Geotalea uraniireducens: one gene and its partner. The protein of the gene in region 1 interacts with the protein of each later gene in a pairwise test. Links are inferred from orthologs where the notes say so. Each region holds a gene or a part of one and is shown in the gene's direction. Other genes may lie near its edges.

What was found.
Region 2: the proteins of recO (region 1) and recR interact in binary tests that used the Escherichia coli proteins (3 or more experiments, as listed by UniProt). The link is inferred for Geotalea uraniireducens from one-to-one orthologs.

Annotation. Positions count from the first base shown.
Region 1 is NZ_AP027151.1:655,240-669,879, forward strand. What follows is about bases 5,193-8,010. They hold recO (DNA repair protein RecO), read left to right. Parts: upstream 5,193-6,135; coding sequence 6,136-6,885; downstream 6,886-8,010. Other genes in these bases: QMN23_RS03165 (zinc-dependent alcohol dehydrogenase family protein), read left to right, coding at 5,193-5,332; QMN23_RS03170 (tetratricopeptide repeat protein), read left to right, coding at 5,581-6,024; glyQ (glycine--tRNA ligase subunit alpha), read left to right, coding at 7,055-7,924. Also shown: QMN23_RS03140 (cysteine hydrolase family protein), read left to right, coding at 1-236; QMN23_RS03145 (cupin domain-containing protein), read left to right, coding at 233-589; QMN23_RS03150 (carbon starvation CstA family protein), read left to right, coding at 742-2,670; QMN23_RS03155 (dihydrofolate reductase), read left to right, coding at 2,667-3,149; QMN23_RS03160 (HAD-IA family hydrolase), read left to right, coding at 3,146-4,309; more of QMN23_RS03165, read left to right, coding at 4,346-5,192; glyS (glycine--tRNA ligase subunit beta), read left to right, coding at 8,068-10,131; ppdK (pyruvate, phosphate dikinase), read left to right, coding at 10,278-12,938; QMN23_RS03195 (cold-shock protein), read left to right, coding at 13,128-13,328; QMN23_RS03200 (B12-binding domain-containing radical SAM protein), read left to right, coding at 13,438-14,319; QMN23_RS03205 (GNAT family N-acetyltransferase), read left to right, coding at 14,406-14,640. UniProt on the Escherichia coli protein: Involved in DNA repair and RecF pathway recombination.
Region 2 is NZ_AP027151.1:164,784-179,598, forward strand. The notes cover bases 1-2,993. They hold recR (recombination mediator RecR), read left to right. Parts: upstream 1-1,196; coding sequence 1,197-1,790; downstream 1,791-2,993. Other genes in these bases: dnaX (DNA polymerase III subunit gamma/tau), read left to right, coding at 1-619; QMN23_RS00780 (YbaB/EbfC family nucleoid-associated protein), read left to right, coding at 692-1,006; nifJ (pyruvate:ferredoxin (flavodoxin) oxidoreductase), read left to right, coding at 1,851-2,993. Also shown: more of nifJ, read left to right, coding at 2,994-5,432; QMN23_RS00795 (roadblock/LC7 domain-containing protein), read left to right, coding at 5,592-6,083; QMN23_RS00800 (GTP-binding protein), read left to right, coding at 6,104-6,691; recC (exodeoxyribonuclease V subunit gamma), read left to right, coding at 6,870-10,124; recB (exodeoxyribonuclease V subunit beta), read left to right, coding at 10,132-13,404; recD (exodeoxyribonuclease V subunit alpha), read left to right, coding at 13,409-14,815. UniProt on the Escherichia coli protein: May play a role in DNA repair. It seems to be involved in an RecBC-independent recombinational process of DNA repair. It may act with RecF and RecO.

The DNA of each region.
Region 1 (14,640 bases):
GCGGCTACATGACCCAGATGTGCTGCGACACCACCTCCCGCGAGGCGTTCCACCGCGGTTTCACGGTGGAATTCCTCAGCGATGCCACCGGAACCCTCGCCTTCAGCAATAGTGCCGGCTCGGTCACCGCCGAAGAGCTGCACCGGGCGGTGCTCGTCACCCAGCAGCTTCGCTTCGCCACCGTGCTGCCGACCGCCGCCTGGCTCGCCACGGTTGCCGCGGGGGCCGGAAAATGACCATCGACGAACTTTTCCCTGCCGCGGTGCGCCAGCTGCCGCTGGCCGACCTGCCGCTCGCTGGCGCCACCGCCTTCCTTGCCCAGGGAACCGGGGAGCAGATTCTCTTCATGCACTTTGCCGAAGAGACGGAATTGCCGGAACATGCCCATGCCGCACAGTGGGGGATTGTTCTCGAAGGGCGGATCGACCTGGTGATCGACGGGGTACCGCATACCTTCGGCAAGGGCGACCGCTACCTGATTCCTGCCGGGGTGCGCCATTCGGGCACAATTCATGCGGGCTATGCCGATATTACCTTTTTTGCCCAACCGGACCGCTACCGGCCCAGACCGGCCGTTACGGCGGAGTAGCGACAGCCGGGCATGCCATGGTTGCATCTTCGCTGGTGGGTGCGCTATATTGGAAAGCGCTAACCGGTTTGCCGCCCGGGAATGGCGGGCGGCAGCCAATTAATCGGGGGGCGAAGCGGGCGCTGGCCGGTTCCGCCCGGTGAGGTGAAGCCATGGTCGGCAAAGTGGTCTGGCTGGTAATTGCGTGCGTGGCGGCGGTTTCCCTGGCGGTGGTGGCGGGGATCGTCAATCCCGGGGAAAAGGTCAATGCCCTCTGGCTGGTGACCGCGGCCGGCTGCTTCTACTTGGTGGCCTACCGCTTCTACGGCGCCTTTCTCGCCGCCCGGGTGCTGGCCCTCGACCCGGCGCTGAAGACGCCGGCCCGCCGCCTGGCGGACGGCATGGACTTCCATCCCACTAACCGCTGGGTGCTCTTCGGCCACCACTTCGCCGCCATCGCCGGCGCCGGCCCGCTGATCGGCCCGATGCTCGCCGCCCAATTCGGCTATCTCCCCGGCTTCCTCTGGCTCTTGGTCGGTGCCGTGCTGGTCGGGGCGGTCCACGATATGGTGATCCTGGCCGCCTCGGTGCGGCGCAACGGCCGTTCCCTGGCCCGGATCGCCAAGGACGAGATCGGCCCGGTCGGCGGTCTGGCGGCGTCCCTGGCGATCCTCTTCATCCTGATCGTTGCCCTGGCCGGCCTCGGTCTGGCGGTGGTCAACTCCCTCGCCAAGAGTCCCTGGGGGACCTTCACTATCTTCCTCAGCATTCCGATTGCCCTGTTCATGGGTCTCTACCTCTACCGGCTCCGGCCGGGGCGGGTCGGCGAGGTGAGCGCCATCGGCTTCGCCCTGCTGCTCGGGGCGGTCTTTGCCGGCCACTACATCCCCGGCTCCGCCCTCGAACCGTTCTTCAACCTCTCCAAGGGGAGCCTGGTGCTGGCGATGGCCGGCTACGGCCTGGTCGCCTCGATCCTGCCGGTCTGGATGCTCCTCTGTCCCCGGGACTACATCTCCACCTATATGAAGATCGGTACGGTGCTGCTGCTGGCGGTCGGGGTCGTCTGCATGGCGCCGACCATCCAGATGCCGGCGGTGACCCGCTTCGTCGCCGGCGGCGGGCCGATCATCCCCGGCAAGCTGTTTCCCTTCATGTTCATCACCATCGCCTGCGGTGCGGTCTCCGGCTTCCATTCTCTGATTTCGTCGGGAACGACGCCGAAGATGATTACCTCGGAACGGGAAATCCCGATGATCGGGTTCGGCGCCATGCTGGTCGAAGGGTTCGTGGCGGTGATGGCGCTGGTGGCGGCCACCATTCTGGTTCCCGGCGACTATTTCGCCATCAACACCAAGCTTTCTTTCGATGCCGTGACGGCCCTCGGCTTTCCGGTGGAGCGGGTGCGCGAACTCTCGGCCATGGTCGGCACCGACATCGCCGGACGCCCCGGCGGCGCGGTCTCGCTGGCGGTGGGGATGGCCTCCATCCTCTCGGCGATTCCCGGGATGCGGGGGCTGATGCCGTACTGGTACAATTTCGCCCTGATGTTCGAGGCGTTGTTCATCCTGACCACCGTCGATACCGGTACCCGGGTGGCCCGCTTTCTCCTCCAGGAGTTGGGGAGCCGCATCTACAAGCCCCTCGGCCAGCCGCGCTGGCTGCCGGGGATCATTGCCACCAGCCTGGCGGTGGTGGCCGCCTGGGCGTACCTGATCCACTCCGGCAACGTTTCCACCATCTGGCCGATGTTCGGCGTCTCCAACCAGCTGCTGGCGGCGATCGCCCTCGGCATCGGCACCACCATCCTGATCAAGTCCGGCAAGGTCCGCTACGCCTGGACGACCTTCGTGCCGATGGTCTTCATGTACCTGACCACCTTCGCCGCCTCCTGGACCCTGACCGGCTCTTTCCTCGGCAAGGCCGCCCGGGCGGCCACCGCCGGCGAGGCGCTCACCTTCCGGCTCAATGCCGCCCTGGTGGTGGTGATGGCGCTCCTGGCAATCGTTTCGCTCCTCGACATGTTCTACAAGTGGTACGGCTACCTGACCGCCACCCGCCGGATTGTCACCAGCGAAGTCCTGGAGTACGAGGAGGCGGCATGATTGTCTCCCTGATCGCCGCGATGGCGGAAAACCGGGTGATCGGCCGGGACGGCGCCCTGCCGTGGCATCTGCCGGCCGACCTGGCGCGCTTCAAGGCGCTCACCATCGGCCACCCGGTGATCATGGGACGGAAGACTTTCACCGCTATCGGCCGGCCGCTCCCCGGCCGGCTGAACATCGTCCTCAGCCGGCAGCCGACGTTCCGAGCCGCCGGCGTGGTGGTGGCGCGAAGTTTTGCCGAGGCCCTGGCCCTGGCGCCCGGCGCAGCGGAGGTTTTTATCTGCGGCGGCGGCGAACTTTACCGGGAGGCGCTGCCGCTGGCCGAGCGAATCTATCTGACGATCATCCATCGGGCCTATCCGGGCGATACCACTTTTCCCGAGCTGTTCGCCGATTTTGTCGAAACGGACCGCCAGGAAGTACCGGGCGATCCGCCGCTCAGCTGGGTCACCTATCAGCGTGCCGGGAGTGGCGCATGAGCACGCCCTTGCGCCGATTTTCCGTCTTCCTGCTGCCGGCGGCGGCCGACGCCGCCTGGGCCGAGGGGGTGATTCGCGAACTGGCCGGCCGCTACGACCTCCCTTCCTTTGCCCCCCATCTCACCGTCTGTAGCGGCTCCTATACCGACGTTGCCGAACTGCAGCCGCTGATGGATGCCTTGGCGGCCGCCGCGGCGCGGCTGGCGCCGTTCGACTTGGTTATTAACGGTATCGGGACGAGCGCGGAATATTTCCGAAGCCTGTTCATCGAATTTGCCGATTCGCCGGAACTGGCCGGGTTGCATGCCGCGGCGTGGGGAGCCCTGGACCGGCAGCCCGCGGACGAATTCCGCCCTCATTTGAGCCTCCTCTATGCCGAACTGCCGCTGGCGGAGAAACAACAGGCCGCCCGGACCGTTATCCTCGACCGGCAGCGGCTCAGCTTCGACGAATTGCGGATCGTCGTTCCCGATCCCGCCGCCGGCTGGGGCGATCCCCGCCACTGGCAGTCGTTGTTCCATGCCCGACTCGGCCAAACTGCCGGCAGGGTGCGGGCGGTGCTCTTCGATTTTGGCGGCGTGCTGGCCGAAGAGGGGTTTCGGGAGGGGCTCTTTGCGCTGGCCCATCGCCAGGGGCTCGACCCGCTGGCCGTCCACGGCGCTGGGATGGAAGCGATTTACCGTACCGGCTACGTCGTCGGCCGGGGGAGCGAGGCCGAATTCTGGCGGGTGCTGCGGCAGCAGAGCGGCCTGCGGGGGGATGACGCCGCTCTCACTGCCACCATTCTCGACCGGTTCGTGCTCCGCCCCCGGCTGCTGGCGATGGTTCGCTCCCTACGTGCCCAAGGCTACCGGGTCGCCATTCTCAGCGACCAGACCGACTGGCTGGAGGAGCTCGACCGGCGGTTCGGCTTCTATCGCGAGTTTGACCGGGTCTTTTCCAGCTATCGTCTTGGCAAGGGGAAGCGCGATCCGTCGCTATTCGACGAGGTGGTCGGCGAATTGGGGCTAACCCCGAATGAGGTACTCTTTATCGATGATATGCTGGCCAACGTCGTGCGGGCCGAAAGCCGCGGGCTCCGGGGAATCCTCTTTGAGAGCGAAGAGCAGTGTCTGGCGGAGCTGGCGAAACGGTTCGGCCGGCAGCGCGAAGGGGCGTAACGTGTCGGCACTTTGGGAAAGCGGGAGGGATCAGTCATGCGCGCAATGCTCTTCACCGGGGTCGGTCGGCCGCTACAGCTGACCGAGATGCCGATCCCCGAACCGGGACCGGGGCAGCTGTTGTTGAAAGTCCATGCCTGCGGCATCTGCCGCACCGATCTCCATATCATCGACGGTGAACTGACGGAACCGAAACTGCCGCTGATCCCCGGGCACCAGATCGTCGGCTCGGTGGTTGCCGCCGGCCCTGGCGGGGGACGGTTCCAAAGCGGTGCCCGGGTCGGCGTGCCGTGGCTTGGCTCCACCTGCGGCACGTGTCATTACTGTCAGAGCGGTCGGGAGAACCTCTGCGACGTGCCCCGCTTCACCGGCTACCAGATCGATGGCGGCTTTGCCGAGTATACCGTAGCCGACAGCCGGTTCTGCTTCCCGATCCCCGCGGGGTATCCCGATCTCCAGGCGGCGCCGCTGCTCTGTGCCGGCCTGATCGGCTACCGCTCGCTGGTGATGGCGGGCGAGGGGCCGCGGCTCGGCATCTACGGCTTCGGCGCCGCAGCCCACCTGGTCACCCAGGTGGCCCGCTTCCAGGGGCGGGAGGTCTACGCCTTCACCCGGGCCGGCGATGCCGCGGGGCAGGAGTTTGCCCGCCGGATGGGGGCGCGCTGGGCCGGCAGCGCCGAGCAGCGGCCACCGGAGGAGCTCGATGCGGCGATTATCTTCGCTCCGGCCGGCGAGCTGGTGCCGGCCGCCCTGCGGGTGGTGCGCAAAGGGGGGGTGGTGGTCTGCGGCGGGATTCATATGAGCGAAATCCCGGCTTTTTCCTACGACCTTCTCTGGGGTGAGCGTTCCCTTAGGTCGGTGGCCAATCTGACCCGGCAGGATGGCGAGGAATTTCTGGCCTTGGCGCCCCGAATTCCGATCCAGACCGAGGCGACTGCCTATCCTCTGGCGGCGGCCAACGAAGCTTTGGAGGATTTACGGCGCGGCGCGTTCTGCGGCGCGGCGGTTGTTGTCCCGGGTTAGGGGCGGCCCTTGCCCGCCTGCTGCAATTTCCCCATTTTGTCACCGTCAGTTAGCTATTTCACTGAATGGTGATTTCCCCACCGGTATTGCGCCAATTCTGACAAATATAACTATTACCAGTTGTTATGCAGTGGCGATTGTAAACGACACGGCATGCTCGGTCGGTTAAATTGCTGGCTCGATTGTTGAATAGCCGATAGGTAAAATTGGCTCGTCCGATTGCGGAACGTAACAATGTGAGGCGTATCATGTCGGTAACATTGGCAGCGGAATGGTTTGCAAAGGGGCTCGAATCCCTTCGTCATGACCATATTTATCTGGCCCGAACCTGTTTCGAGCATGCAGCAGCGGTTAATCGCAGCCCGGAAATCTGTTCGTATCTGGCCCTCTGCCAGGCGAAGACGCGGGGGAAATTCGGCGATGCCATCGCGCTGGCGCGGGAGGCGATCGCCAACGAACCGGCCAATCCGGTGCATTATCTCAACCTCGGTCAGATTTATCTCCTGGCGGGGATGCGCCAGGAAGCGGTCGATATTTTCCGGGAGGGGCTGCGTCGCCAGCATAATGACGCGATCGTCGGGGAGCTGAACCGGCTCGGCACCCGGAAACCGCCGGTCTTCCGCCGCCTGCACCGCAATCATCCGCTCAACAAGTACATGGGGATTTTCCTGGCGCGGCTCGGCTTGCGCTAGCGCTGGGGAATGAGATTATCGCGAAAGGGCGACCGGATTGCCGGCCGCCCTTTTTGCTGTGCCGGCAATGTCCCGTTGACGGGACGGCTATGCCGGTGCTACCTTCGCGCCATGGACCAGTGCCGTTGTCATGCCATCGTGCTTGCCGTTATGGATTTTCGGGATAATGACCGGATTGTCACGCTCTGTACTCTTCCGCACGGCAAGCTGCGGGGGGTGGCGAAAGGGGCGAAGAAGAGCGTGCGGCGGTTCGGCGGCGCCCTGGAGCCGTTCGCCCATCTGGAGGTCGAGCTGACGCTCAGGGAGGGGTTGTCGTCGCTGCATAGCGCGGATATCGTGACCGTTTTTCCCCATATCCGCGAAGACCTGCTGAAGATCGGCCACGCCGGCTATGCGGTGGAACTGACCGACCGCCTGCTTCCCGAAGCCGCGCCGGTGCCGCGACTGTTCCGTTTGCTGGCCGCCTATCTGGAGTACCTCGACGGTGCCACGGCCTCTCCTTCCGACCGGCGCTTCTTCGAAGTCAATCTGCTCAATATTCTCGGTTACCGGCTGGCCCTCGACCATTGCGGGCGCTGCGGGGTCGACCTCGCCCCGACCGCTGAGCGGCGGATCGGCGCAGCGGGGGCGGTTCACTGTCCGGCCTGCGGCCGGACCGGGCGGATCCTTTCTCCGCCGGCGGTGGCGCTGCTCGAAGGGGCACTCCGCACCGGCCGTTTCGGCGTGGTGAACTTTCCTGCCTCGCTGTTGCCGGAGGTGGCGCCGCTGATTGACGGGGCCATTGCCGCTCATCTTTCGCGTCCGCTCAATTCGCTGACCTTTCTGCGCCAGGTGGACCCCGACCTCGGTCTTTCTGTGTGATATTCCTTGACACCTTGTTGGATACATTGTAAGCTTTTCGACTCTAATTGCGTGTAACTTGGACGCTTTTTCAGTTTGATCAAACCCTGTTTACACAGGATAAAGATATTCTTATGTATGGAATGCCGCCGTGCCGCGCGTGGGGCGCGGCGGATGAGGAGGAGCCGACTTGACCTTTCAAGACCTGATTCTTGCCCTCCAGGGGTACTGGGCCAAACAGGGGTGCGTAATCCAGCAGCCCTACGATACCGAGAAAGGGGCCGGTACCTTCAATCCTGCCACATTCCTCCGCGTCCTCGGTCCCGAGCCGTGGAAGGTTGCCTATGTCGAACCGTCCCGCCGGCCTACCGACGGTCGCTACGGCGATAACCCCAACCGTCTTCAGCATTACTATCAGTTTCAGGTGATCATGAAGCCGTCGCCCCTGAACATCCTCGACCTGTACCTCGATTCGTTGCGGGCATTCGGCATCGATCCCGCCAAGCACGACATCCGCTTTGTCGAGGATGACTGGGAATCGCCGACCCTCGGTGCCTGGGGGCTCGGTTGGGAAGTCTGGCTCGACGGCATGGAGATTACCCAGTTCACCTACTTCCAGCAGGCGGGCGGCATCGACCTCAAGCCGGTCTCTTCCGAAATTACCTACGGCTGCGAACGGATCGCCATGTATCTCCAGGGGGTCGACAATGTCTACGACCTGGAGTGGGTCAAGGGGGTCAGCTACGGCGACATCCACCACCGCTCCGAGGTCGAGTTCTCCACCTACAACTTCGAAGAAGCCGATGTGGCGATGCTGCTCCAGCTCTTCCAGATGTACGAGCGGGAATGCATCCGGCTGGTGGAGCGGGAGCTGGTTCTCCCCGCCTACGATTACGTGATGAAGTGTTCCCATACGTTCAACCTTCTCGATGCCCGGGGCGCCATCTCGGTAACCGAACGCGCCTCCTATATCGGCCGGGTCCGGAATGTCGCCCGGCTCTGTGCCGAGGGGTATCTGAAGCTGCGCGAGAAGCTTGGGTTTCCGCTGTTGAAAAAATGATCCGACTCCAACGGTGAGCTGACCGGAGTTGATCCCCTTCCGTTCTGCCGGGACTCCGCACCGCTAGGTGCCGTGGTTGGCCGTGGCAGACGGAGCAGAGTGGGGCGGCCGCTTTCCCGTTGCTCCCGAAAGGAAGCTGCTACATGAGCAAGGAACTGTTTCTCGAAATAGGCACCGAAGAAATCCCCGCCGGATTTCTCCCCAAGGCGATGGCCGATCTGGAGGCCCTGGCCAGGAAAGAGCTGGAACAGGTCCGCCTGACCTTCGGCGAGATAAAGACCTTGGCCACACCGCGGCGCTTGGCCCTGGTGATCCGGGGACTGCCGGCGGTCCAGCCCGATGCCGAAATCACCGCCCTCGGTCCGGCGAAGAACATCGCCTTCGATGGGACGGGCAAGCCGACCAAGGCGGCTGAAGGGTTTGCCCGCGGCCAGGGGGTCGACGTGGCGACCCTGACATTGGTGACCACCGAGAAAGGCGAATACGTCGCGGCGGTCAAGAAGGAGAGTGGCCGGCCGGTTCCCGATCTGCTCGTCGAGCTGCTGCCGCGGCTGCTTGCCGCCATCCCCTTCCGCAAATCGATGCGCTGGGGCGACCTCGATACCCGCTTCGCCCGACCGATCCACTGGATCGTCGCCCTCTTCGACGGGGTGATCGTCCCCTTCACCTTCGGCAATATCGAGAGCGGCTCTGTCTCCCGCGGCCACCGGTTCATGGCCAACCAGGCCTTCCCGGTCAGCAACTTCGCCCATTACCTCGAAGAGTGCGAGCGCCATTTCGTCATCCCCGATCCGGAGCATCGGCAGGAGATCATCCGCCGGGAGATCCACCGGGTGGCCAAGAGCGTCGGCGGGCATCTGCTGCCGGACGAGGGGCTGCTCGACGAGGTGACCTTCCTGGTGGAATATCCCAGCGTCGTTCACGGGACCTTTTCGCCCGAATTCCTCCAGGTGCCGCGAGAGGTGCTGATCACCTCGATGCGCAGCCATCAGCGGTACTTCTCGGTGGTCGATGGTAACGGTGCGCTGCTGCCGATCTTTATTACCATCAACAATACCTTGACCGAGGATCCGTCGGTAGTGGTGAAGGGGAATGAACGGGTGCTGCGGGCGCGGCTGTCCGACGCGCGCTTCTTCTACGACGAAGACCGGAAGGTCCGGCTGGAGAGCCGGGTCGAGGCGCTGAAAAGCGTCGTCTACCAGCAGAAGCTCGGTACCTCCTACGAGAAGATGGAGCGCTTCAAGACCCTCGCCGAGGGGCTGGCGGCGCAACTCTGCCCGGCGGTTGGGGAGAAAGTGGCCCGGGCCGCGTTCCTCTGTAAGGCGGACCTGGTCAGCGGCATGGTTGGCGAGTTTCCCGAGGTGCAGGGGGTCATGGGACGCGAGTACGCTCTTTTGGACGGTGAAGACCGGGAGGTTGCCATCGCCATTGCCGAGCACTACCTGCCGACCCAGGCCGGCGGCGAACTGCCGGCTTCGGATATCGGTGCCTGTGTTTCCCTTGCCGACAAGCTCGATACCATCTGCGGTTGCTTCGGCGTCGGCCTGATTCCCTCCGGCTCCGCTGACCCGTACGCCCTGCGCCGCTCCGCCCTCGGGATCATCAATATCATTCTCGACAAGGGGTATCGCCTGTCGCTCGATGCGTTGGTGACCCGCTCGCTTGATCTTCTGGCGGCCAAGCTGACCCGGCCGGTTGCCGAGGTCAAGGCCGACGTGCTGGAGTTCTTCCACGGTCGTTTCGTCAACCTGATGGGTGATCGTTTCGCTTCGGACGCGGTGGATGCCGTGGTCAGCGCCGGTTACGACGATCTGGTCGATTCCGCCGCCCGAATCGCTGCCCTGTCCGAGTTCAAGGGCCGGCCCGATTTCGAGTCGCTGGCCGTGGCCTTCAAGCGGGTCTGCAACATTGTCAAGGAAGGTGTGGCGCAGCCGGTCGACGCCGCGCTCTTCCAGGAACCGGCCGAAGGCGCGCTTCAGCAGGCCTTCCTGGCGGTACGGGGCGACGTCGAGGCCCGGGCCGCTGCCGGCGACTACCTGGCGGCCCTGACCGGCATCGCCACCCTCAAGGGGGCGGTCGACGACTTCTTCGACCAGGTGATGGTCATGGCCGAGGATGAACGGGTGCGAACCAACCGGCTCAGCCTGCTGACAGCGATCAGCAGGTTATTCGGGGCGATCGCCGATTTCGCGAAACTAGCCGCTTAGCCGAAAGGCAAGCGGCTTTTTTCTTGTTTTACTCTCGCTAAATGGTCGTTGAATAACGATAAATTATATTTAATCTAGCTGAACGCGTTTGAGTATCAATAAACGGCGGACCGGGAAACGGCCCGTCAAAACAGAGGAGGAGTGCAATGGCTGCAAAGTACGTGTATTTCTTCGGTAATGGCCAGGCCGAAGGGAAGGCGGAGATGAAGAACCTTCTGGGTGGCAAAGGGGCCAACCTGGCCGAGATGACCAGCATCGGCCTGCCGGTCCCGCCGGGCTTTACCATCACCACGGAGGTCTGTACCGAGTTCTACAAGAACAACCGTTCCTATCCGGCCGGGTTGCGGGGGGAAGTGGAAAAGAACCTGCAGCAGGTGGAAGCGTTGATGGGCCGGACCTTCGGCGACGCCAAGAACCCGCTGCTCGTCTCGGTTCGTTCCGGCGCTCGCGCCTCCATGCCGGGGATGATGGATACCATCCTCAACCTGGGGCTCAACGATACCACCGTCCAGGGGATCATTGCCCAGAGCGGTGACGAGCGCTTTGCCTACGATGCCTACCGGCGCTTCGTCCAGATGTACTCCGACGTCGTCATGGGGATGGACAAGGATCTGCTGGAGCATCTGCTCGAGCAGAAAAAGGAAGAAAAGAAGGTTCACCTCGACACCGACCTGACGGCCGCCGACTGGCGGGAACTGGTCGGCAAATTCAAGGCGAAGATCAAGGAGTCGCTCGGCAAGGAGTTCCCGGAAGATCCCCAGGAGCAGCTCTGGGGCGCGATTGGCGCCGTCTTCGGCTCCTGGATGAATCCGCGCGCCATTACCTACCGTCGGCTGAATAACATCCCGGCCGAATGGGGGACGGCGGTCAACGTCCAGTCGATGGTTTTCGGCAACATGGGGAATGACTGTGCCACCGGTGTTGCCTTCACCCGCGACCCGTCGACCGGCGAGAACTATTTCTATGGCGAGTACTTGGTCAACGCCCAGGGCGAGGACGTGGTGGCCGGTATTCGCACCCCGCAGCCGATCAATCGGGCCAACGGTAAGGACTCCACACTGCCGTCCATGGAAGAGGTGCTTCCCGAGTGCTACCAGCAGCTGGTGCAGATTCGCGGCATCCTGGAAAAGCATTATCGGGACATGCAGGATATCGAGTTCACCATCGAGAAGGGGAAACTCTTCATGCTGCAGACCCGGAACGGCAAGCGGACCGCCAAGGCGGCGATCAAGATCGCCGTCGACATGGTGAACGAGGGGCTGATCGATGAAAAGACTGCCGTGCTGCGAGTCTCCCCGTCGCAGCTCGACCAGCTGCTCCACCCGTCACTCGATCCGAAGGCCAAGAAAACGATCATCGCCAAGGGGTTGCCGGCTTCGCCGGGGGCGGCCAGCGGCGAGGTGGTCTTTACTGCCGATGAGGCGGAAGCTGCGGCGCGGCTCGGCCTGAAGGTGGTCCTGGTCCGGATCGAGACCTCACCGGAAGATATCCATGGCATGCATGCCGCCCAAGGGATTCTCACCGCCCGCGGCGGCATGACCTCCCATGCGGCGGTGGTTGCCCGCGGCATGGGCAAGTGCTGCGTTGCCGGCTGCGGCGATATCAAGGTCGATTATGCCGCCAACCAGTTCGTCGCGGCGACCGGTCAGGTGGTCAAGAAAGGGGACGTGATCACCCTTGACGGCGCCACCGGCGAGGTGATGCTCGGCGAGGTGCAGACCGTGCCGCCCCAGCTGACCGGTGACTTCGGCACCCTGATGGGGTGGGTTGACCGCTACCGCAAGCTAAAAGTCCGGACCAATGCCGATACCCCTCACGACTCGAAAGTGGCCCGGGAATTCGGCGCCGAGGGGATCGGCCTCTGCCGGACCGAGCATATGTTCTTCGAGGCCGACCGGATTGCCGCCGTGCGGGAGATGATCCTGGCCGACGACGTCGAAGGGCGCAAGAAGGCGCTGGCGAAGATCCTGCCGATGCAGAAAGGGGACTTCCTTGGCATTTTCCGCGAGATGAAGGACCTGCCGGTCACCATCCGGCTTCTCGACCCGCCGCTGCACGAATTCCTCCCCCAGGAAGAGAAGGATATCGAGGCGCTGGCCAAGACCATGGGGGTGACGCCACAAACCCTCAAGAACAAGGTGGAATACCTGCACGAGTTCAACCCGATGCTCGGCCACCGCGGCTGCCGCCTCGGTCTGACGTTCCCGGAAATCTACGACATGCAGGTCCAGGCGATCATGGAAGCAGCCTGCGAACTGACGAAGAACGAAGGATTTTCGATCGTTCCCGAAATCATGATCCCGCTGGTCGGCGTGGTCTCAGAACTGGCCCGGCTCCGGGAAAACGCTATCCGGGTCTGCGACGAAGTGATCGAGCGCTACGGCGTCAAGCTCGACTACCTGATCGGGACGATGATCGAGCTGCCGCGGGCGGCGCTGACCGCTGACGAGATTGCCACCCAGGCGGAGTTCTTCTCCTTTGGTACCAACGACCTGACCCAGACCACCTTCGGTCTTTCCCGCGATGATGCCGGCAAGTTCCTGCCGTTCTACGTCGAGAGTGGCCTGCTGGAGGAAGATCCCTTCGTCTCCCTCGATCAGCAGGGGGTCGGCCTGCTGGTGAAGATGGCGGTAGAAAAGGGGCGGGCCACCCGGCCGAACATCAAGCTCGGCATCTGCGGTGAGCATGGCGGCGATCCGTCGTCGGTCATCTTCTGTCACTCGATCGGGCTCGACTATGTCTCCTGTTCGCCATTCCGGGTGCCGATCGCCCGGCTGGCTGCGGCTCACGCCGCTCTGGAGGGGTAATCTCTCAGGCGCTGAAAGGGGCGGGGAAGCGGGAAACCGCTTCCCCGTTTCCCGTTTATCAGGAAAATATCGGCTTGACACGTTTCACTAATTGGTGCTACATAGCGTGCAATTTCTCTCATTTTTGATCTTCGGGCAGCGATTGTGCCCCATATTGCCTCGGCAAAGCGTCACAGGAGGAAAGAAGTAATGGCAAACGGTGTAGTGAAATGGTTCAATGACAGCAAGGGGTATGGCTTTATCGAGCAGGACAACGGTGACGACGTGTTCGTCCATTTTTCCTCGATCCAAGGGGACGGCTTCAAATCCCTGGCCGAAGGTCAGGCGGTAAGCTTCGATATTGTGCAAGGGGCCAAAGGACTTCAGGCGGCCAACGTCGTCCGGAAATAATCTGACCTCTAATCGGAAGAAGATGAAAAGCCCCGGAATTTCCGGGGCTTTTTTGCTGTCGGCCGTTCCCGGCAGGCCGGTCGGTGCAGGGTGCGGCAGCGGTGCCACTATGCTCCAGTACGTTGAACCGGTCTTCCGCCCGCCGAGCGAGGCCCGGAGCCTTATCCTTCAGATCACCGTCGGCTGTTCGCACAACCGTTGCGCCTTCTGCGGCATGTACAAGATGAAGCGCTTCCGGTTGAAGCCGCTGGCCGAAATCTTTGCCGAGCTCGCCGGGCTTCCGCCCCGCTGGTGCGTGACGGTCGACCGGGTTTTCCTTGCTGACGGCGATGCCCTGGTCTATCCCTTCGCCGAACTCTGCCTGATCCTCGACCGGCTGGCCGCGTATTTTCCTGCCCTGACCCGGGTCGGTTCCTATGCCTCGCCGAACAGTCTGACGACCAAGGGCCCCGAGCAACTCGCGCTGTTGCGCGAGAAGAAGTTGCGGATCCTGTACCTCGGTCTCGAATCGGGCGACGAGCGGACGCTGGCGGCGATCGGCAAAGGCTTTACTGCCGGGGAACTTGCTGGGGAAGCGCTTAAAGCCCGCCAGGCGGGAATGAAGCTCTCGGTTACCGCCATCCTCGGCCTGGCCGGCCGGTCGCGGAGTCTGGAGCATGCCCGGGCAACGGCGGCGTGGGTGAGCCGGGTCGCGCCGGAGTATTTCTCTTTGCTGACATTGTTCCAGCGGCATAACGAGCAGTTTATCGGTTCTCTCGAACAATGCACCCGTCGCCAGCTGCTTATGGAGGCCCGCGAACTGTTGACAGCACTCAATCCGGTCAGAACGATCCTCCGCTCGAATCACGTTTCCAACTTTCTCTCCCTGGCAGGAAATTATCCCCGGGATCGACAGCGGCTGATCCAGCAGGTCGACCAAACCCTAGCTGCCATGGAGCGGCTCCCCGGCTACCTCGATAGCATACCCGGCTATGAAGAGGCATATTACTGATTCGCCGCGCCACCCGTCTTCCCTCGTCCGCGGCGTGCCGCGGGAGGGAAAACTGCGGCTTTGGCGGATGTCCTGGAGGTAGCGTTATGTGCACGGCAGATTTAACCATTCGGGAAGCGACCGGCGACGACGCTGCACTGCTCCTTGCCCTGATTTGCGAACTGGCGGCATACGAGAATTTGGCCCATGCGGTGGTTGCCACTGAGGAGCAGTTGCGACACTGGCTCTTCGGCGAACGGCCGGCCGCCGAGGTTCTGATCGCCGAGCTGGCCGGCGAACCAGTGGCGTTTGCTCTCTTTTTTCCGTCATTTTCCACCTTCC
Region 2 (14,815 bases), 500 kb from region 1 along the record:
CCGGCTGCGCGCCCTTGAAAGCGGGACGCCCTCCGCTGCGGTGGTGGCTGACAGCCGTGTCCAGTGGCGGCCGGCTGCCCCGGCCGGTCCGCCGGCAGCACGATCAACGGTGGCTGCCGCTCCTCCGGTGGCGCCTGCCGGGCTGGCCGCCCCGGCTGCCGCTCCCCGGGCTCCCCAACGGCCGGCACCGACCGAGACGTTACCCCGTACCGGGGACAGTTGGGCCGACTTTGTTGCCTACGTCAAGGCCGGCAAGGTCCGGCTCGGCTCGCTGCTGGAGCATGGCAGCCCGCTGCAGGTTTCCGCTGAGCGGCTGGAAATCGGTTTCCCTGAAGGCTCCTTCGCCCTTGGCAGTCTGAAGGAAAACGATGCCCAGGCGGCCCTGCGCGAGCTGGCCCGGACGTTTTTCAAGAGCGAGCCGGCCCTGGTGTTGCGATCGCTGGCAGCGGGAGAGGATGCAGCGGTGCCGAATCTCCTGGAAAAAAAAAGAGTTGAGGACGAGCGTCGCCTGAACGATTTGCAGCAGAATGCCAAAGCACATCCGGCCATTGCCTCGGCGCTGGAGGTTTTCAGCGGTGAGTTGGCCGAGGTAGCGCCAGCCGAAAAAGATAATCGCTAGAACTATGTTTTAGTTTTAACAAAACTCCTTAACTGTGAGTAAATTTAACCCTACGACCCCATGGAGGCACAGATGTCCAAAGGTTTGGCCCAGATCATGAAGCAGGCGCAGATGATGCAACAGAAGATGGCGAAATTGCAGGAGGAAGCCGCGGCCAAAACTGCCGAGGCCAGCTCCGGCGGCGGGGCGGTGACTGCCGTTGTCAGCGGCAAGAGCCAACTCATTTCCCTGACGATCAAGAAAGAAGCGGTTGATCCGGAAGATGTGGAAATGCTGCAGGATTTGATTGTCGCCGCCGTCAACGAGGCTCTGAAGAAGGTTCAGACGCAGTTCTCCGACGAGATGGGAAAAATCACTGGCGGCTTGAATCTTCCCGGTATGTTCTAGTGACTGTGCCGGTGCCGGCTTTTGATTTACAGCGGTTTTCCCCTGCGGTCGCGGCGGCGGCGGGAGGATTTGACATATTCGATCCTTCGCAGTTTATTTCGTAATTGCAGCCCATTAGCCGAAATTTTATTTCGGCTAAATTTTTTTATTAAAATTGTAATAAAAAATTGTTTTAAATGTCGGGAAAAATATGGTACATTTTTCGAACTCATTGACCAAGCTGCTAGCAGAGCTCCAGAAGCTGCCGGGAGTTGGCGAGAAAACGGCCCTCCGTCTCGCCTTTCATCTGTTGAAATCCCCCGAAAATGCGAATGCTCTGGCTGAAAGCCTGCAGGATGTTACCAGTCGGGTGAGATTCTGTTCTGTTTGTTTCGGGATTACCGAGGAAGACCCCTGCTGGCTCTGCACCGCGGAACGCGATGATTCGGCCATCTGTGTGGTCGAGGAGCCGCAGGACCTGCTGGCCGTGGAGCGGACCCGGGCCTTCCGCGGACGCTACCACGTCCTGCAGGGGGCGCTGTCGCCGCTCAACGGCATTACCCCCTCCCAGCTGAGAATCGCCGAGCTGATCAAGCGGCTTGAGGGGGGCGGGGTCCGGGAGGTGGTCCTGGCGACGAACTTCACCGTGGAGGGTGAGGCGACGGCGCTCTATCTGGCCCGGCTGATCAAGCCGCTCGGGATTCGGGTCACCCGGCTGGCCCACGGCATTCCGCTCGGCTCCGATCTGGAATACGTGGATGCAGCGACGGTGCAACGGGCACTGGAAGGGCGCAGCGAGGTTTAGTGGACTGAGAAATACAACGACAGTTTAGTTACTGTGCGTACTATCTAAGAGGAGGAGAGCATGAGTCGCAAAATGGTTACCATTGACGGCAACACCGCGGCCGCCCACGTGGCCCACGCCACCAACGAGGTGATTGCCATCTACCCGATCACCCCGTCGTCGGTCATGGGGGAGATTTCCGACATTAAGAGCGCCATGGGCGAGAAGAACATCTGGGGATCCATTCCGTCGGTAGTCGAGATGCAGTCCGAAGGAGGGGCCGCCGGGGCCGTCCACGGTTCGTTGCAGGCCGGCGCCCTGACCACCACCTTTACTGCCAGCCAGGGGCTGCTGCTGATGATTCCCAACATGTTCAAGATCGCCGGTGAACTGACGCCGACCGTCTTCCATGTCTCCGCCCGGGCCATTGCCGCCCAGGCGCTGTCGATCTTCGGCGATCACTCGGACGTGATGGCCTGCCGTTCCACCGGCTGGGCGATGCTCGCCTCCAACAACTCCCAGGAGGTCATGGACTTCGCCCTGATCGCCCAATCGGCGACCCTCCGCTCGCGGGTGCCGTTCCTGCACTTCTTCGATGGTTTCCGGACTTCCCACGAAGTGCTCAAGGTCGAAGAGCTGACCTATGACGATATGCGTGCCATGCTGGACGACGAGCTGATCGCCCAGCACAAGGCCCGCGGCCTCTCCCCCGACCATCCGGTGATGCGCGGTACCGCCCAGAACCCGGACGTCTATTTCCAGGGTCGCGAGACGGTCAATCCGTATTATCCCGTCTCCATCGGCATCGTTCGCGAAGAGATGAACAAGTTTGCCAAGATTACCGGCCGCCAGTATCAGCTGATCGATTACGTCGGGGCTCCTGATGCCGACAAGGTGATTGTCATCATGGGGTCGGGTGCCGATACGGTTCATGAGACGGTGGAAAATCTCGTCGCCAAGGGTGAAAAGGTCGGCGTCGTCAAGGTCCACCTCTACCGGCCGTTCCCGATCGAAGATTTCGTGGCCGCGCTCCCCAAGACGGTCAAGAAGATCGCCGTCCTCGACCGGACCAAGGAACCGGGCGCCCTGGGCGAGCCGCTCTACCTCGATGTCCGCACCGCGATCGGCGAAGCCATGGCCGAGGGCATCTTCCAGTTCGACGGCTATCCGGTGATCGTCGGCGGCCGCTACGGCCTCGGCTCCAAGGAGTTCACCCCCGCCCAGGCCAAGGCTGTTTTCGACAACCTCGGTGCCGCCAAGCCGAAGAACCACTTCGTGGTCGGGATCAAGGAAGACGTTACCGGTAGCAGCCTCGATACCGATCCGGACTTCCGTAATCCGTCGGAAGGGGTTTACCAGGCGATGTTCTACGGCCTCGGTTCCGACGGCACCGTCGGTGCCAACAAGAACTCGATCAAGATCATCGGCGAGCTGACCGACAACAATGCCCAGGCCTACTTCGTCTACGATTCCAAGAAGGCCGGTTCAATGACCACCTCCCATCTCCGCTTCGGCAAGCAGTACATCCGGGCGCCCTATCTGGTGGACACCGCCGACTTCGTTGCCTGCCACAACTTCTCCTTCCTGGAGAAGTACGACATGCTCTCCAAGGCCAAGGACGGAGCGACCTTCCTCCTCAACTCTCCCTATGACCAGAATGAGGTCTGGGACAAGATGCCGGCCGACGTGCAGCAGCAGATCATCGACAAGAAGCTGAAGTTCTACGTGATCAATGCCGTCAAACTCGGTGAGGAGATCGGCCTCGGACCCCGCATCAACGTGATCATGCAGACCGCCTTCTTCAAAATCTCCAACATCATTCCGCTGGAGACCGCGGTGGAGTCGATCCGCGACGCCATCAAAAAGTCCTACGGCAAGGCGGGCGAGAAAGTGGTCGCCATGAACAACAAGGCGGTCGATGCCGGTCTGGAAAACATCGCCGAGGTGAAGGTCCCGGTAACCGCCACCAGCACCATCAAGAAGCCGCCCGTCGTCAGCGCCCAGGCGCCGGCCTTCGTCCAGGAGACCACCGCGCCGATGATCGCCGGCCTCGGCGACGACCTGCCGGTTTCCAAGATGCCGGCTGATGGTACCTTCCCCACCGCCACCTCCCAGTTCGAGAAGCGGAACATCGCCATCGAGATTCCGGTGTGGGACGAGCAGCTCTGCATCCAGTGCGGTATCTGCTCCTTCGTCTGCCCCCATGCGTCCGTCCGGATGAAGGCGTATGACGCTTCCGCCCTGACCGGCGCACCGGCCACCTTCAAGTCGGCGGAGTGCAAGATCCCCGAAATGAAGGGGCAGAAGCTCACTGTCCAGGTGGCGCCGGAGGATTGCACCGGTTGCGGCGCCTGTGCCTACAACTGCCCGGCCAAGGACAAGAATAACCCGAGCCACAAGGCCCTCGACATGGCCTACCAGCCGCCGCTCCGGGCCTCGGAAGTTGCCAACTTCGAATTCTTCCTCGGCATTCCCGACGTCGACGCGACCCAGGTCAAGCTCGAGTCGGTCCGCGGATCCCAGCTGGTCCGGCCGCTTTTCGAGTTCTCCGGTGCCTGCGCCGGCTGCGGCGAGACGCCGTACCTGAAGCTGCTCTCCCAGCTCTTCGGCGACCGGACGATGATCGCCAACGCCACCGGCTGCTCGTCAATCTACGGCGGCAACCTGCCGACCACCCCGTGGGCCAAGCGTGCCGACGGTCGCGGGCCGGCTTGGTCCAACTCGCTGTTCGAAGACAACGCCGAGTTCGGCTTCGGGATGCGGCTGGCGGTCGACAAGTTCAACCAGATGGCTCTGGAACTCCTCGACGAACTGGCCACCTGCTCCTGCGCTTCCTGTAGCGACATCAAGGGGCTGATGGCCGAGATCAAGGGCGCCGACCAGTCGACCCAGGCCGGGGTGGAAGCCCAGCGCGGCCGGATTGACGTGCTGAAGAAGGCGCTGGCGGGCTGCCCGGAAGCCGCCGCCAAGCGGCTGCTCACCGTGGCCGACTACCTGGTCAAGAAAGCGGTCTGGATCATTGGCGGCGACGGCTGGGCCTACGACATCGGCTACGGCGGTCTCGACCATGTCATCGCCTCTGGCAAGAACGTCAACCTGCTGGTCCTCGATACCGAAGTGTACTCCAACACCGGCGGTCAGGCCTCCAAATCGACGCCGCTCGGCGCCGTGGCCCAGTTTGCCGCCGGCGGCAAGCCGGTCAGCAAGAAGGACCTCGGGATGATGGCCATGTCCTACGGTTCGGTCTACGTAGCCAACGTCTCGCTGGCCAATCCGGCCCAGTGCGTCAAGGCGTTCCTCGAAGCCGAAGCCTACGACGGCCCGTCGCTGATCATTGCCTACTCGCACTGCATCGCCCATGGCATCAACATGACCACTGCCGTCGACGAGCAGAAACGGGCGGTCACTTCCGGCTACTGGCCGCTGTTCCGCTACAATCCGCAGCTGGCCGCGGAGCACAAGAACCCGCTCCAGCTCGACAGCAAGGCACCGACCATCGCCTTCGAGGAGTATGCCTACGGCGAGAACCGTTACAAAGTGCTGAAGAAGAACAATCCCCAGGCGGCCGAGAAACTGATGAAACAGGCCTCCCAGTGGACCAAGGCCCGCTTCGCCTATTACCAGAAGCTAGCGAGCCTGACCTACGAGAACCCGGGCGAGTAACCGCCCCGTTCCGGAGGAACCTCGACCCCCGGCAGTTCTGCTGCCGGGGGTTTTTTTGTCGCGTGGGCCGGCCGTTTATCTTCTTGAACCCGCGTCAAATTTTTGTTATAACCGTGCCAACGGTGATTGGATTCTCACAACCCGGCTAAGGGGTGCTCCATGGCTTATCCTCAAATGGTGATGTACGATGAGGAGTTCAAGCAGATCAACGCGGTCATCGAAAAGCTGCTCAGAGAGGCCAACGCAAAGGTGATTTTCCTGGTCGACAAGAACGGCCAGCTGATCTCCGGTGTTGGCGAAACCGAACGCTTCGATACGACCTCCCTCGCCTCGCTGACGGCGGGGAACATCGCCGCCACCGGCGGCCTGGCCAAGCTGATCGGCGAAAAAGAATTTTCCATCCTCTTCCACGAGGGCGAAAAGGATAACCTGCATATCTCCATCGTCGGCGGCCGGGTCATCCTGGTTGTCCTCTTCGACAGCCGCTCTTCGCTCGGTCTGGTGCGGCTCCGGGTGAAGAAGGCTTCTGATGAACTTACCGCCGTTTTCGACCGGCTGATGACCCGGGCCGAAGAGAAAGAGCGGAGCGGCATCCAGGATTTCCCCTTTGCCGAGATTACCGACGACGACATCGATAACCTGTTCAGCTAGCGGCCCGGGGGTATGGCGGAATGTCCTTCATCAATTACGCATCACGCGAAATAAACTGCAAGATCGTCTATTACGGCCCCGGCCTCTGCGGTAAGACCACCAATCTGCAGTACGTTTATCAGAAGACCGCCCCCGAGGCGAAAGGGAAGATGATCAGCCTGGCCACCGAAACGGAGCGGACGCTCTTTTTCGACTTCCTGCCGCTGGCACTCGGCGAAATCCGTGGTTTCAAGACCCGCTTCCATCTCTATACCGTTCCCGGCCAGGTATTCTATGATGCCTCGCGGAAACTGATTCTCAAGGGGGTGGACGGTGTGGTGTTCGTTGCCGACTCCCAGGACGAGCGGATGGACGCCAACATCGAGTCGCTGGAGAACCTCCGGATCAACCTCGGCGAGCAGGGGTACGATCTGGACAAGCTGCCGTACGTCGTCCAGTACAACAAGCGTGACCTGCCGAACATCCTGTCGGTCGAGGAACTCCGTAGTGAGCTGAATCCGACCGGGGTGCCCGAGTTCGAGGCGTGCGCCACTACCGGCGAAGGGGTCTTCGAAACGCTCAAGGCGGTTGCCAAGCTGATTCTCATTGATCTGAAGAAGGGGCGTTAGCCCGCTTGGTGCGCCGGGAGGCGAGCTGCGGCAGGACAAAGGTGTGGGAAGCCCATGGCGTTAAAACCGTGGGCTTTTTTGTTTCGTGCCGGGGTGATTTGACGTACTATGTCGCAACCGTGGCCGACAATGGCGCCGCAGTGCACCTTTTCCCGAGCCTGAATATCGCGGGGATGTCATGCCCTTGACTATCTATACCGGCAACCGGATGGAGCACCTGGTCGCGCACCTGGCGACCATGGTCAGCGAGTCGCCCCTGCCGCCGTTGGCGCCGGAGACGATCATCGTCCAGAGCCCGGGAATGGAACGCTGGGTGGCGATGGCGCTGGCTGACCGCCTCGGTGGCTGGGCCAACGCCGATTATCCATTTCCCAACGCCATGATCTGGCGGATCTTCCGGGCGGTGCTCGGCGAGCTGCCGCCGACTGCCGAGGATTCGCCCTTTGCCCCCGAGCCGCTTCGCTGGCGGCTGATGACCATCCTTCCCTCCTTGCTCGAACGCCGGGAGTATGCACCGCTCAAAGCATATCTGGCCGACGACGGCGACGGGCGGAAGCTCTTCCAGCTGGCCGGGACGATTGCCGATACCTTCGACCAGTATGGCCTCTATCGGCCGGAACTGCTGCTCCGCTGGGAACGCGGCGAGGGGGACGACTGGCAACCGGACCTCTGGCGGCGGCTGACGGCAGAGGCGGCCGTCCCTCATCGGGCGACCCTGCTGGCGGAATTCCGCCGGGCCGTTTCCCGGCTGCGGGAGGCCCCTGCCGGACTTCCCGCCCGCCTCTCGCTGATCGGCATCTCGGCGTTGCCGCCGTTCCATCTGGAAGTCCTGACCCGGCTTGCCGGCCAGCTGCCGGTCAATCTGTTCCTGCTGAACCCTTGCCGTACCTACTGGGGGGGAATCGTCTCCGCCCGGGAGCAGGCCCGCCTCGAACGGCGAGATGCCGAAAGCGCGCCGCCCGACGACTATTTCGAGCTCGGCAACCCTCTGCTCGCCTCGCTGGGCCGGACCGGTCGGGACTTTTTCGAGCTGCTGCTCGACAGCGCGGAACCAGGGGCTACCGTCGAAGATTTTACGGCGGGCGAGGAGACGACCCTGCTCGCCATGGTCCAGGGAGATATCCTCGACCTGCGGGATCGGACGGCTGCCGGCGAGGTCAAGGGGACCATCGCTCCGGGGGATGCCAGCATCCGGGTCCATTCCTGCCATAGCCCGCTGCGGGAGGTCGAGGTGCTGTACGATACGCTCCTCGAGCTGTTTGCCGGCGATCCGACCCTTACCCCCCGGGATGTGCTGGTGATGACGCCGGAGATCGAGAGCTACGCGCCATACGTTTCGGCGGTGTTCGGCTCGCCCGAATCGCCGGAGCGGCGGATCCCCTACGCGATTGCCGATCGGAGCCTCCGGCGCGAGGGGGTGGTCGCCGAGGCGCTCATCAAGGTGCTCCGACTGGCGGGGAGCCGCTGTACGGCCAGCGAAGTGCTCGATTTCCTCGCTCTGGCGCCGGTGGCCCGGCGGTATGCCATCGGGCAGCGGGGGGTGGCGACCATTCGTGGCTGGGTGCGGGAAGCCGGCATCCGCTGGGGGATCGACCGCGCCGACCGCGGCGAGCAAAAGCTTCCCGCGTTTGCGGAAAATTCCTGGCGGTCGGGACTTGACCGGCTGCTGCTCGGCTATGCGATGGCCGGCGAGCGGGAGGGGCGGTTCTGTGCCGGGATTCTCCCCTTCGACCGGGTTGCGGGGGAGGCGGCGCTCCTCGGCTCGTTCCTGGAGTTTACCGGCCGGCTGTTCGCCACGTTGCGGCAGCTGCGGCAGCCGCGGCCGGCGCCGGAATGGCTCACCCTGTTGCGCGGCGTGCTGGTCGACTTCATTGCCGCCGATCAGGACGAGGAGCGGGAGCTCTTGGCGATCGATGGAACGATTGACGCGCTGGCGGCGGCATGGCGGGTGGCCGATTTTAGCGACGAACTGACTCTGGAACAGATGACGGCGTGGCTGGACGAACGCCTCGGCCGGCTGGGGCCGGGGGGAGGCTTCCTGACCGGCGGGGTGACCTTTTGCGCCATGCTGCCGATGCGGAGCATTCCCTTCCGGGTCATCGCCCTGCTCGGGATGGACGACGGCGCCTATCCGCGGCGCAATCCGCCGTCGGGCTTCAACCTGATTGCCGCCGCTCCCCGCCCGGGTGACCGCTCGCTACGCGACGAGGACCGTTATCTGTTCCTGGAGGCGCTCCTGTCGGCCCGGCAGCGGCTGCACATCAGCTACCTGGGACAAGGGATCGTCGACGGCGGGACACGGCCCCCTTCGGTGCTGGTCAGCGAACTGCTGGATTACCTGGAACGGGGTTTCGTCGTCGCCGGTGCGGCCGATAAAAATCTCCGCGAGACGGTCGAGGTCCGGCAGCGGTTGCAGCCGTTCAGCCGCGACTATTTCCGGGGTGACGCCGGTTCGCCGCTCTTCAGCTACTCCCGGGAGAACCTTGCCGGCAGTCTGGCCAAGGGGCGCGGTGCCGAACCCCGCCCGTTCATGGTTGCACCGTTGCCGGTGCCGGACGAGGTGACGACGATTACGCTTGCCGATCTGGCAGCCTTTCTGGCGAACCCGGCCCGACAGTTTCTCCGCCTCCGGCTGGGAGTTCACCTGGAGCGGAGCGAGGAACTTCTGCCGGAGTGTGAGCCGTTTCTTCCCGATCCGCTGGAGCGTTACCAGCTCGACCAGGAGGTGGTGGCGACCCTGCTGGCGGGGGGAGATCCCGAACTACAGCGGGAAGTGCTGCGCAGCCGGGGACTGCTGCCGCCGGGGGCTATCGGTGCCGAGGTCTTCCGGCGTCGCGTGGCGGCCGTCGCCGATTTTGCCGCCGAGGTGGGGGCAACGCTGGCCGGCGAAGCGCTGTCGCCGCTGGAAGTCGACCTGCCGCTCGGCGGCGTGCGGCTGGTCGGCCGGCTTCGGCGGCTCGGGCCGGCCGGACTGGTGCAGTATCGCTTTGCCAAGCTCAAGGCAAAGGATCGGCTGCGGGCCTGGCTGGAACATCTGGCCCTCAATGCCGTGGCCCCGGCAGAGTGCCCCCGGCGGACCGTTCTCTTTGCCAGCGATGCCACCGTCACCTACGAACCGCTGACGGCTGCCGCCGGCGAACTGGAACGGCTCGTCGGGCTCTACCGGCAGGGATTGGCTGCGCCGCTCCGCTTCTTCCCCGAGAGTTCGCTCGAATATGCCCGGAAGAGCCGGGAGCCGAAAAAGGCCGATCAGGCGCCGGCGGCCGCCCGGAAGAAATGGCGCGGTTCCGAGGAGTATCCCGGCGAGGGGGAGGAGCCGGCGTTCCGGCGCTGCTTCGGGGCCGCCGAGCCCTTTGCCGGCGACTTCGCTGCGGTGGCACTGACGGTCTACGGCCCGCTGCTCGACTGCCAGACCGAACGGAAACGGAAATAGGCGCGCCATGGAGCCCTTCAACCTTCTCCATACCCCGCTGAGCGGTCGCCACCTGATCGAGGCCAGCGCCGGTACCGGCAAGACATTCACCATTGCCGGCCTCTACCTGCGGCTGCTGCTGGAGCGGCGGTTGCGGGCGGATCAAATCCTGGTTGTCACCTTCACCGAAGCGGCGACCGAGGAGTTGCGGGACCGGATCAGGCGACGGCTACGGGAGGCGGTGGATGCCTTTGCCGCCGGGAGCAGTGACGACCCGCTGCTCGACGGGCTATTGGGCGGGGGAATTGCCGCTCCCGAGGCGCTCCGTTTACTGTCGGCCGCGCTCCGTTCCTTTGACGAGGCGGCGATTTTCACCATCCACGGCTTCTGCCAGCGGGCCCTCCGGGACAATCCCTTTGCCAGCGGCTCCCTGGCCGATACGGAGCTCCTGGCCGATCAGGAGCGGCTGCTGCAGGAAGTTGCCGCCGATTTCTGGCGGGACACCGTCTACCGGGCGCCGGCACCGCTGGTGCGGAAGGTCGTTGACGAGGGGGTGTCGCCCGGCCGCCTCTTGCGGTCGGTCGGGACGCGGGGGGGGCCGTTGCTGAGGGTGATCCCCGAGCTGCCGCTCCCCGAGTTGCCGGCAGGCGATCCGGACGAGGCGTTCCTTGACCAATGGCTGCTGGCGCTGAAGCGGCAATTCCACGCCTACCTGGCCGCCGAACTGCCGCGGCGGAAGCGGCGGGCCAATGTCCGCTCCTTCGACGACCTCCTGCTCGATCTCTACCAGGCGCTGCAGGCGGCGCAGGGCGACGCCCTGGCCGGGGCGGTGCGGGAGCGTTACCGGGCCGCCCTGGTCGACGAATTCCAGGATACCGATCCGCTCCAGTTCGGGATTTTCGATGCCCTCTATCCGCTGGCGGGCGAGGCGCCGCTGTTCATGATCGGCGATCCGAAGCAGGCGATCTACAGCTTCCGCGGCGCCGATGTCTTTGCCTACCTGGCGGCGGCTGCCGCGACGGAACAGCGTCATACCCTGGACGAAAACTGGCGTTCCGAGCCGGCACTGGTCCGGGCGGTCAATGCCCTCTTCGCCGGGCGGCCGGCACCGTTTCTCTTCCCGGGGATCGCCTTTCACCCGGTGCGGGCGGCGGAACGGGAACAGCGGCTGCTGACCGTTGACGGCGCTGCCGATCCGGCGCCGTTCAAGATCCACTTCGTCCCCCGAAGGGAGGCGGGCAAGCCGATCAACAAGGGTGACGGCGCCGAGTTGCTGGTTCAGGGGGTGGCGGCGGAGATTGCCCGGCTGCTCGACGAAGGGGGCGCCGGTCGCCTGCTGATCGGTGACCGGCCGCTGGTCGCGGGCGATATTGCCGTCCTGGTCCGGAAGAACCGCCAGGCGCGGCTGGTGCAGCAGGAACTGAACCGGCTCGGCATCCCGGCGGTGCTGCGCGGTGCCGGCAATCTCTTCGATTCGCCGGAAGCGGCGGAGATCCTCCTGGTGCTCGGGGCGGTGGCCGAACCGGCCGACGAGCGGCGCTTGCGGGCCGCCCTGGTCACCGACCTGGCGGGGATCGGCGGGGACGGCCTGGCCCGGTTGTTGGGCGACGAGAGCGCCTGGGAGACGGTGCTGGAGGAGTTCCGCGGCTACCATGACCTTTGGGCGAAGTCGGGGTGCATGCCGATGGCGATGCGCCTCCTGGCCGGCCGTCAGGTGCGTAGCCGGCTGTTGGCGCTGCCGGACGGCGAACGGCGGCTGACCAATATTCTTCACTGCTTCGAGCTGCTCCACGAGGCAGCGGTAGCCGGCAATCTCGGCATGGAGGCGACCGTCAGCTGGCTGGCGGAGCGGCTCAGCGAGGAACAGCGCCGGGAGGAACACGAGATCCGCCTGGAGACCGACGAGGCGGCGGTCCAGCTGGTGACGATTCACAAGAGCAAGGGACTCGAATATCCGGTGGTCTTCTGCCCGTTCTGCTGGGAAGGGAGGGACGGAACCGGCGAAACGGTCCTGTTCCATGACGAAGCCGGCCGGGCGGTGCTCGATCTCGGTTCGCCGGAGCTTCCCCGCCATCGGCAACGGGCCGCCGAGGAGAATCTGGCCGAGGGGCTGCGGCTGCTCTATGTGGCCGTCACCCGGGCAAAGAACCGCTGCTATCTGGCCTGGGGGGCCTTCAAGGATGCCGGCGGCTCGGCGATGCATTACCTGCTCCATCCGGACGTGCCGGGCGACAAAGGACAGGTCGCCCTGTCCGACGAGGCGATCCGGGCCGAACTGGAGCAGCTGGCCGTTGCCTCGGGCGGGGCCATCGCCGTGACCCCGCTTCCCCCTCGGGCTCCTGCCGGCGTCTACCGGCCGCCGGTCGCCGCCGAGCCGCTCAGCTGCCGGGAGTTCCACGGTACCATCGAGCACGACTGGCGGGTGGCAAGTTTTACCTCTTTCGTCTCCCAGGCCGAACATGTTGCCGAGTTGCCCGACCGCGACGAATGGGTGGCGGGGGACGGGGCGCCGCTTTTGCGGGAACCGCCGGCCGAGCGCCAGACGATCCGCGATTTTCCCCGCGGGACGCGGGCGGGGATCTTTCTCCACGAGATCTTCGAGGAACTCGATTTTGCCGCCGGGCCGGCCGGCATCGCCGAAGCGGCGGTGGCGGAAAAACTCCGCCGGCACGGCTTTGCCGGCGAATGGCTGCCGGCCGTAACGGCAATGCTGGGCCAGGTTCTCACCGTCCCGTTGCCGGCCGGGGAGGCCTCGTTCCGGCTGGCCGACCTCCGTCCCGGCGGCTGGCTGACGGAGCTGGAGTTTTACTTCCCGCTCCGCTTCATTACCGCCGACGGCCTGCGGGAAGCGGCGGCGCGCTGGAGCGGCCTGGAGCAGCCGGTGAGCCTGACGGAGCTGGTGACCGGTCTTACCTTCCAGCCGGTCCGGGGGGTGGTGCGCGGCTTCGTCGACCTGGTCTGCGAATGGCAGGGGCGCTATTTCATCATCGACTGGAAATCGAACTATCTCGGTTCCCAGCCGGCGGATTACCAGCCGCCGCAGTTACGGGAAAGCATGCGGTCGCACCGGTATCCCCTCCAGTATCTGCTGTACACGGTGGCGCTGCATCGCCATCTGGCGGTGCGGCTTGCCGATTACGACTACGATCGCCATTTCGGCGGCGTTCACTATCTGTTCCTGCGGGGGATCGAGGCGGCCCGGGGCGACGGGGCGGGAATCTTCCATGACCGGCCGCCGCGGCAGCTGATCGAGGAGCTGGAACGGCTGTTCGTCCGGCTTGACTGCCGGGCAGGTGAGTGAAACGATGGCATATGCGCACGAAGATGAATTGACCGAGCTCGATCGGCACTTTGCCGATTTCGTTTGCCGGCTTGCCGGCCGTGGCGATTCCTGGCTGTGGCGGGTCGCGGCCCTGACCAGCAATGCCACCGGCCGCGGCAACGTCTGTCTCGAGCTGGCCACGGCGCTGCCGCCGGAGAGTGTCGGCGCCGCGGCGCTGGCGGGCTGGATCGAGCATCTCCGCGCGGTGCCGCTGGTCGGGGCACCCGGCGAGACGACGCCGCTGGTCCTCGACGCTGCCGGCCGTCTCTATCTGCACCGCTTCTGGGAGTATGAAGCGGTACTGGCCGCGGCGTTGCTGGCACGGAGCCGGCAGGAATGCCCGGTCGACGAGGCGCTACTCGGCGAAGGGGTGCGCCGGCTCTTCCCGCCGGTGGTGGCTGACGAGCCCGACTGGCAGCTGGTGGCGGCCCTGACGGCGCTCTGCCGGCCCTTGGCCGTGATCTCCGGCGGCCCGGGTACCGGCAAAACCGCCACCGTGGTGAAGGTGCTGGCGCTACTGCTGGAGCAGGCCCGGGGTGTCTCCTGTTCGCTCGCCCTCGCCGCTCCGACCGGCAAGGCGGCGGCCCGCCTGGCCGAGGCGATCCGTACTGCCAAGCAGGGGCTGCCGGTGGCCCCGGCGATCCTCGAACAGCTCCCGGAGGCGGTAACCACCATCCACCGGTTGCTCGCCTACCACCCGCCGTCCGGCGCGTTCCGCCACCATCGGGACAATCCCCTGCCGTATGCGGCGGTGGTGGTCGACGAAGCGTCGATGGTCGATCTTCCCCTGATGGCCCGGTTGGTCGAGGCGCTGCCGCCGACGGCGCGGCTGATTCTGTTGGGGGACAAGGACCAGCTGGCCTCGGTGGAAGCCGGGGCGGTCCTCGGTGACATTTGCGACACCGGCCGGCTGCACGCCTTTTCCCCATCGTTTCGGGAGCGCCTGGCGCGGCTGGCCGGATCGGCGCTGCCGGCCGCCGGTCCGGCGCCGGAGTCGCCACTCGGCGATTCGCTGGTCGTGCTGCGGAAGAGCTACCGGTTCGGCGCCGAAAGCGGGATTGGCGCCCTGGCCCGGCTGATCAACGAAGGGCGGGGGGAGGAGGCGCTGGCACTGCTCAAGGCGGGGGGATGCGGCGACCTGGCGTGGCGGGAACTGCCGGCGGCGGAAGAGCTGGAATGCCAGCTGCGGGAGCCGCTGGTCGCCGGCTACGATGAGTTCCGGGCGACGGCCGAGCCGCTGGCGGCCCTGGCGGCATTCGGTCGGTTCCGGGTTCTCTGCGCCCATCGCCAAGGGCCCTACGGCGTGGCGACCCTCAATGGCCTGGCGGAACGGCTCCTGGGGCTGCCGACCGGTGTCGGGGGGGAATGGTATCCCGGCCGGCCGGTACTG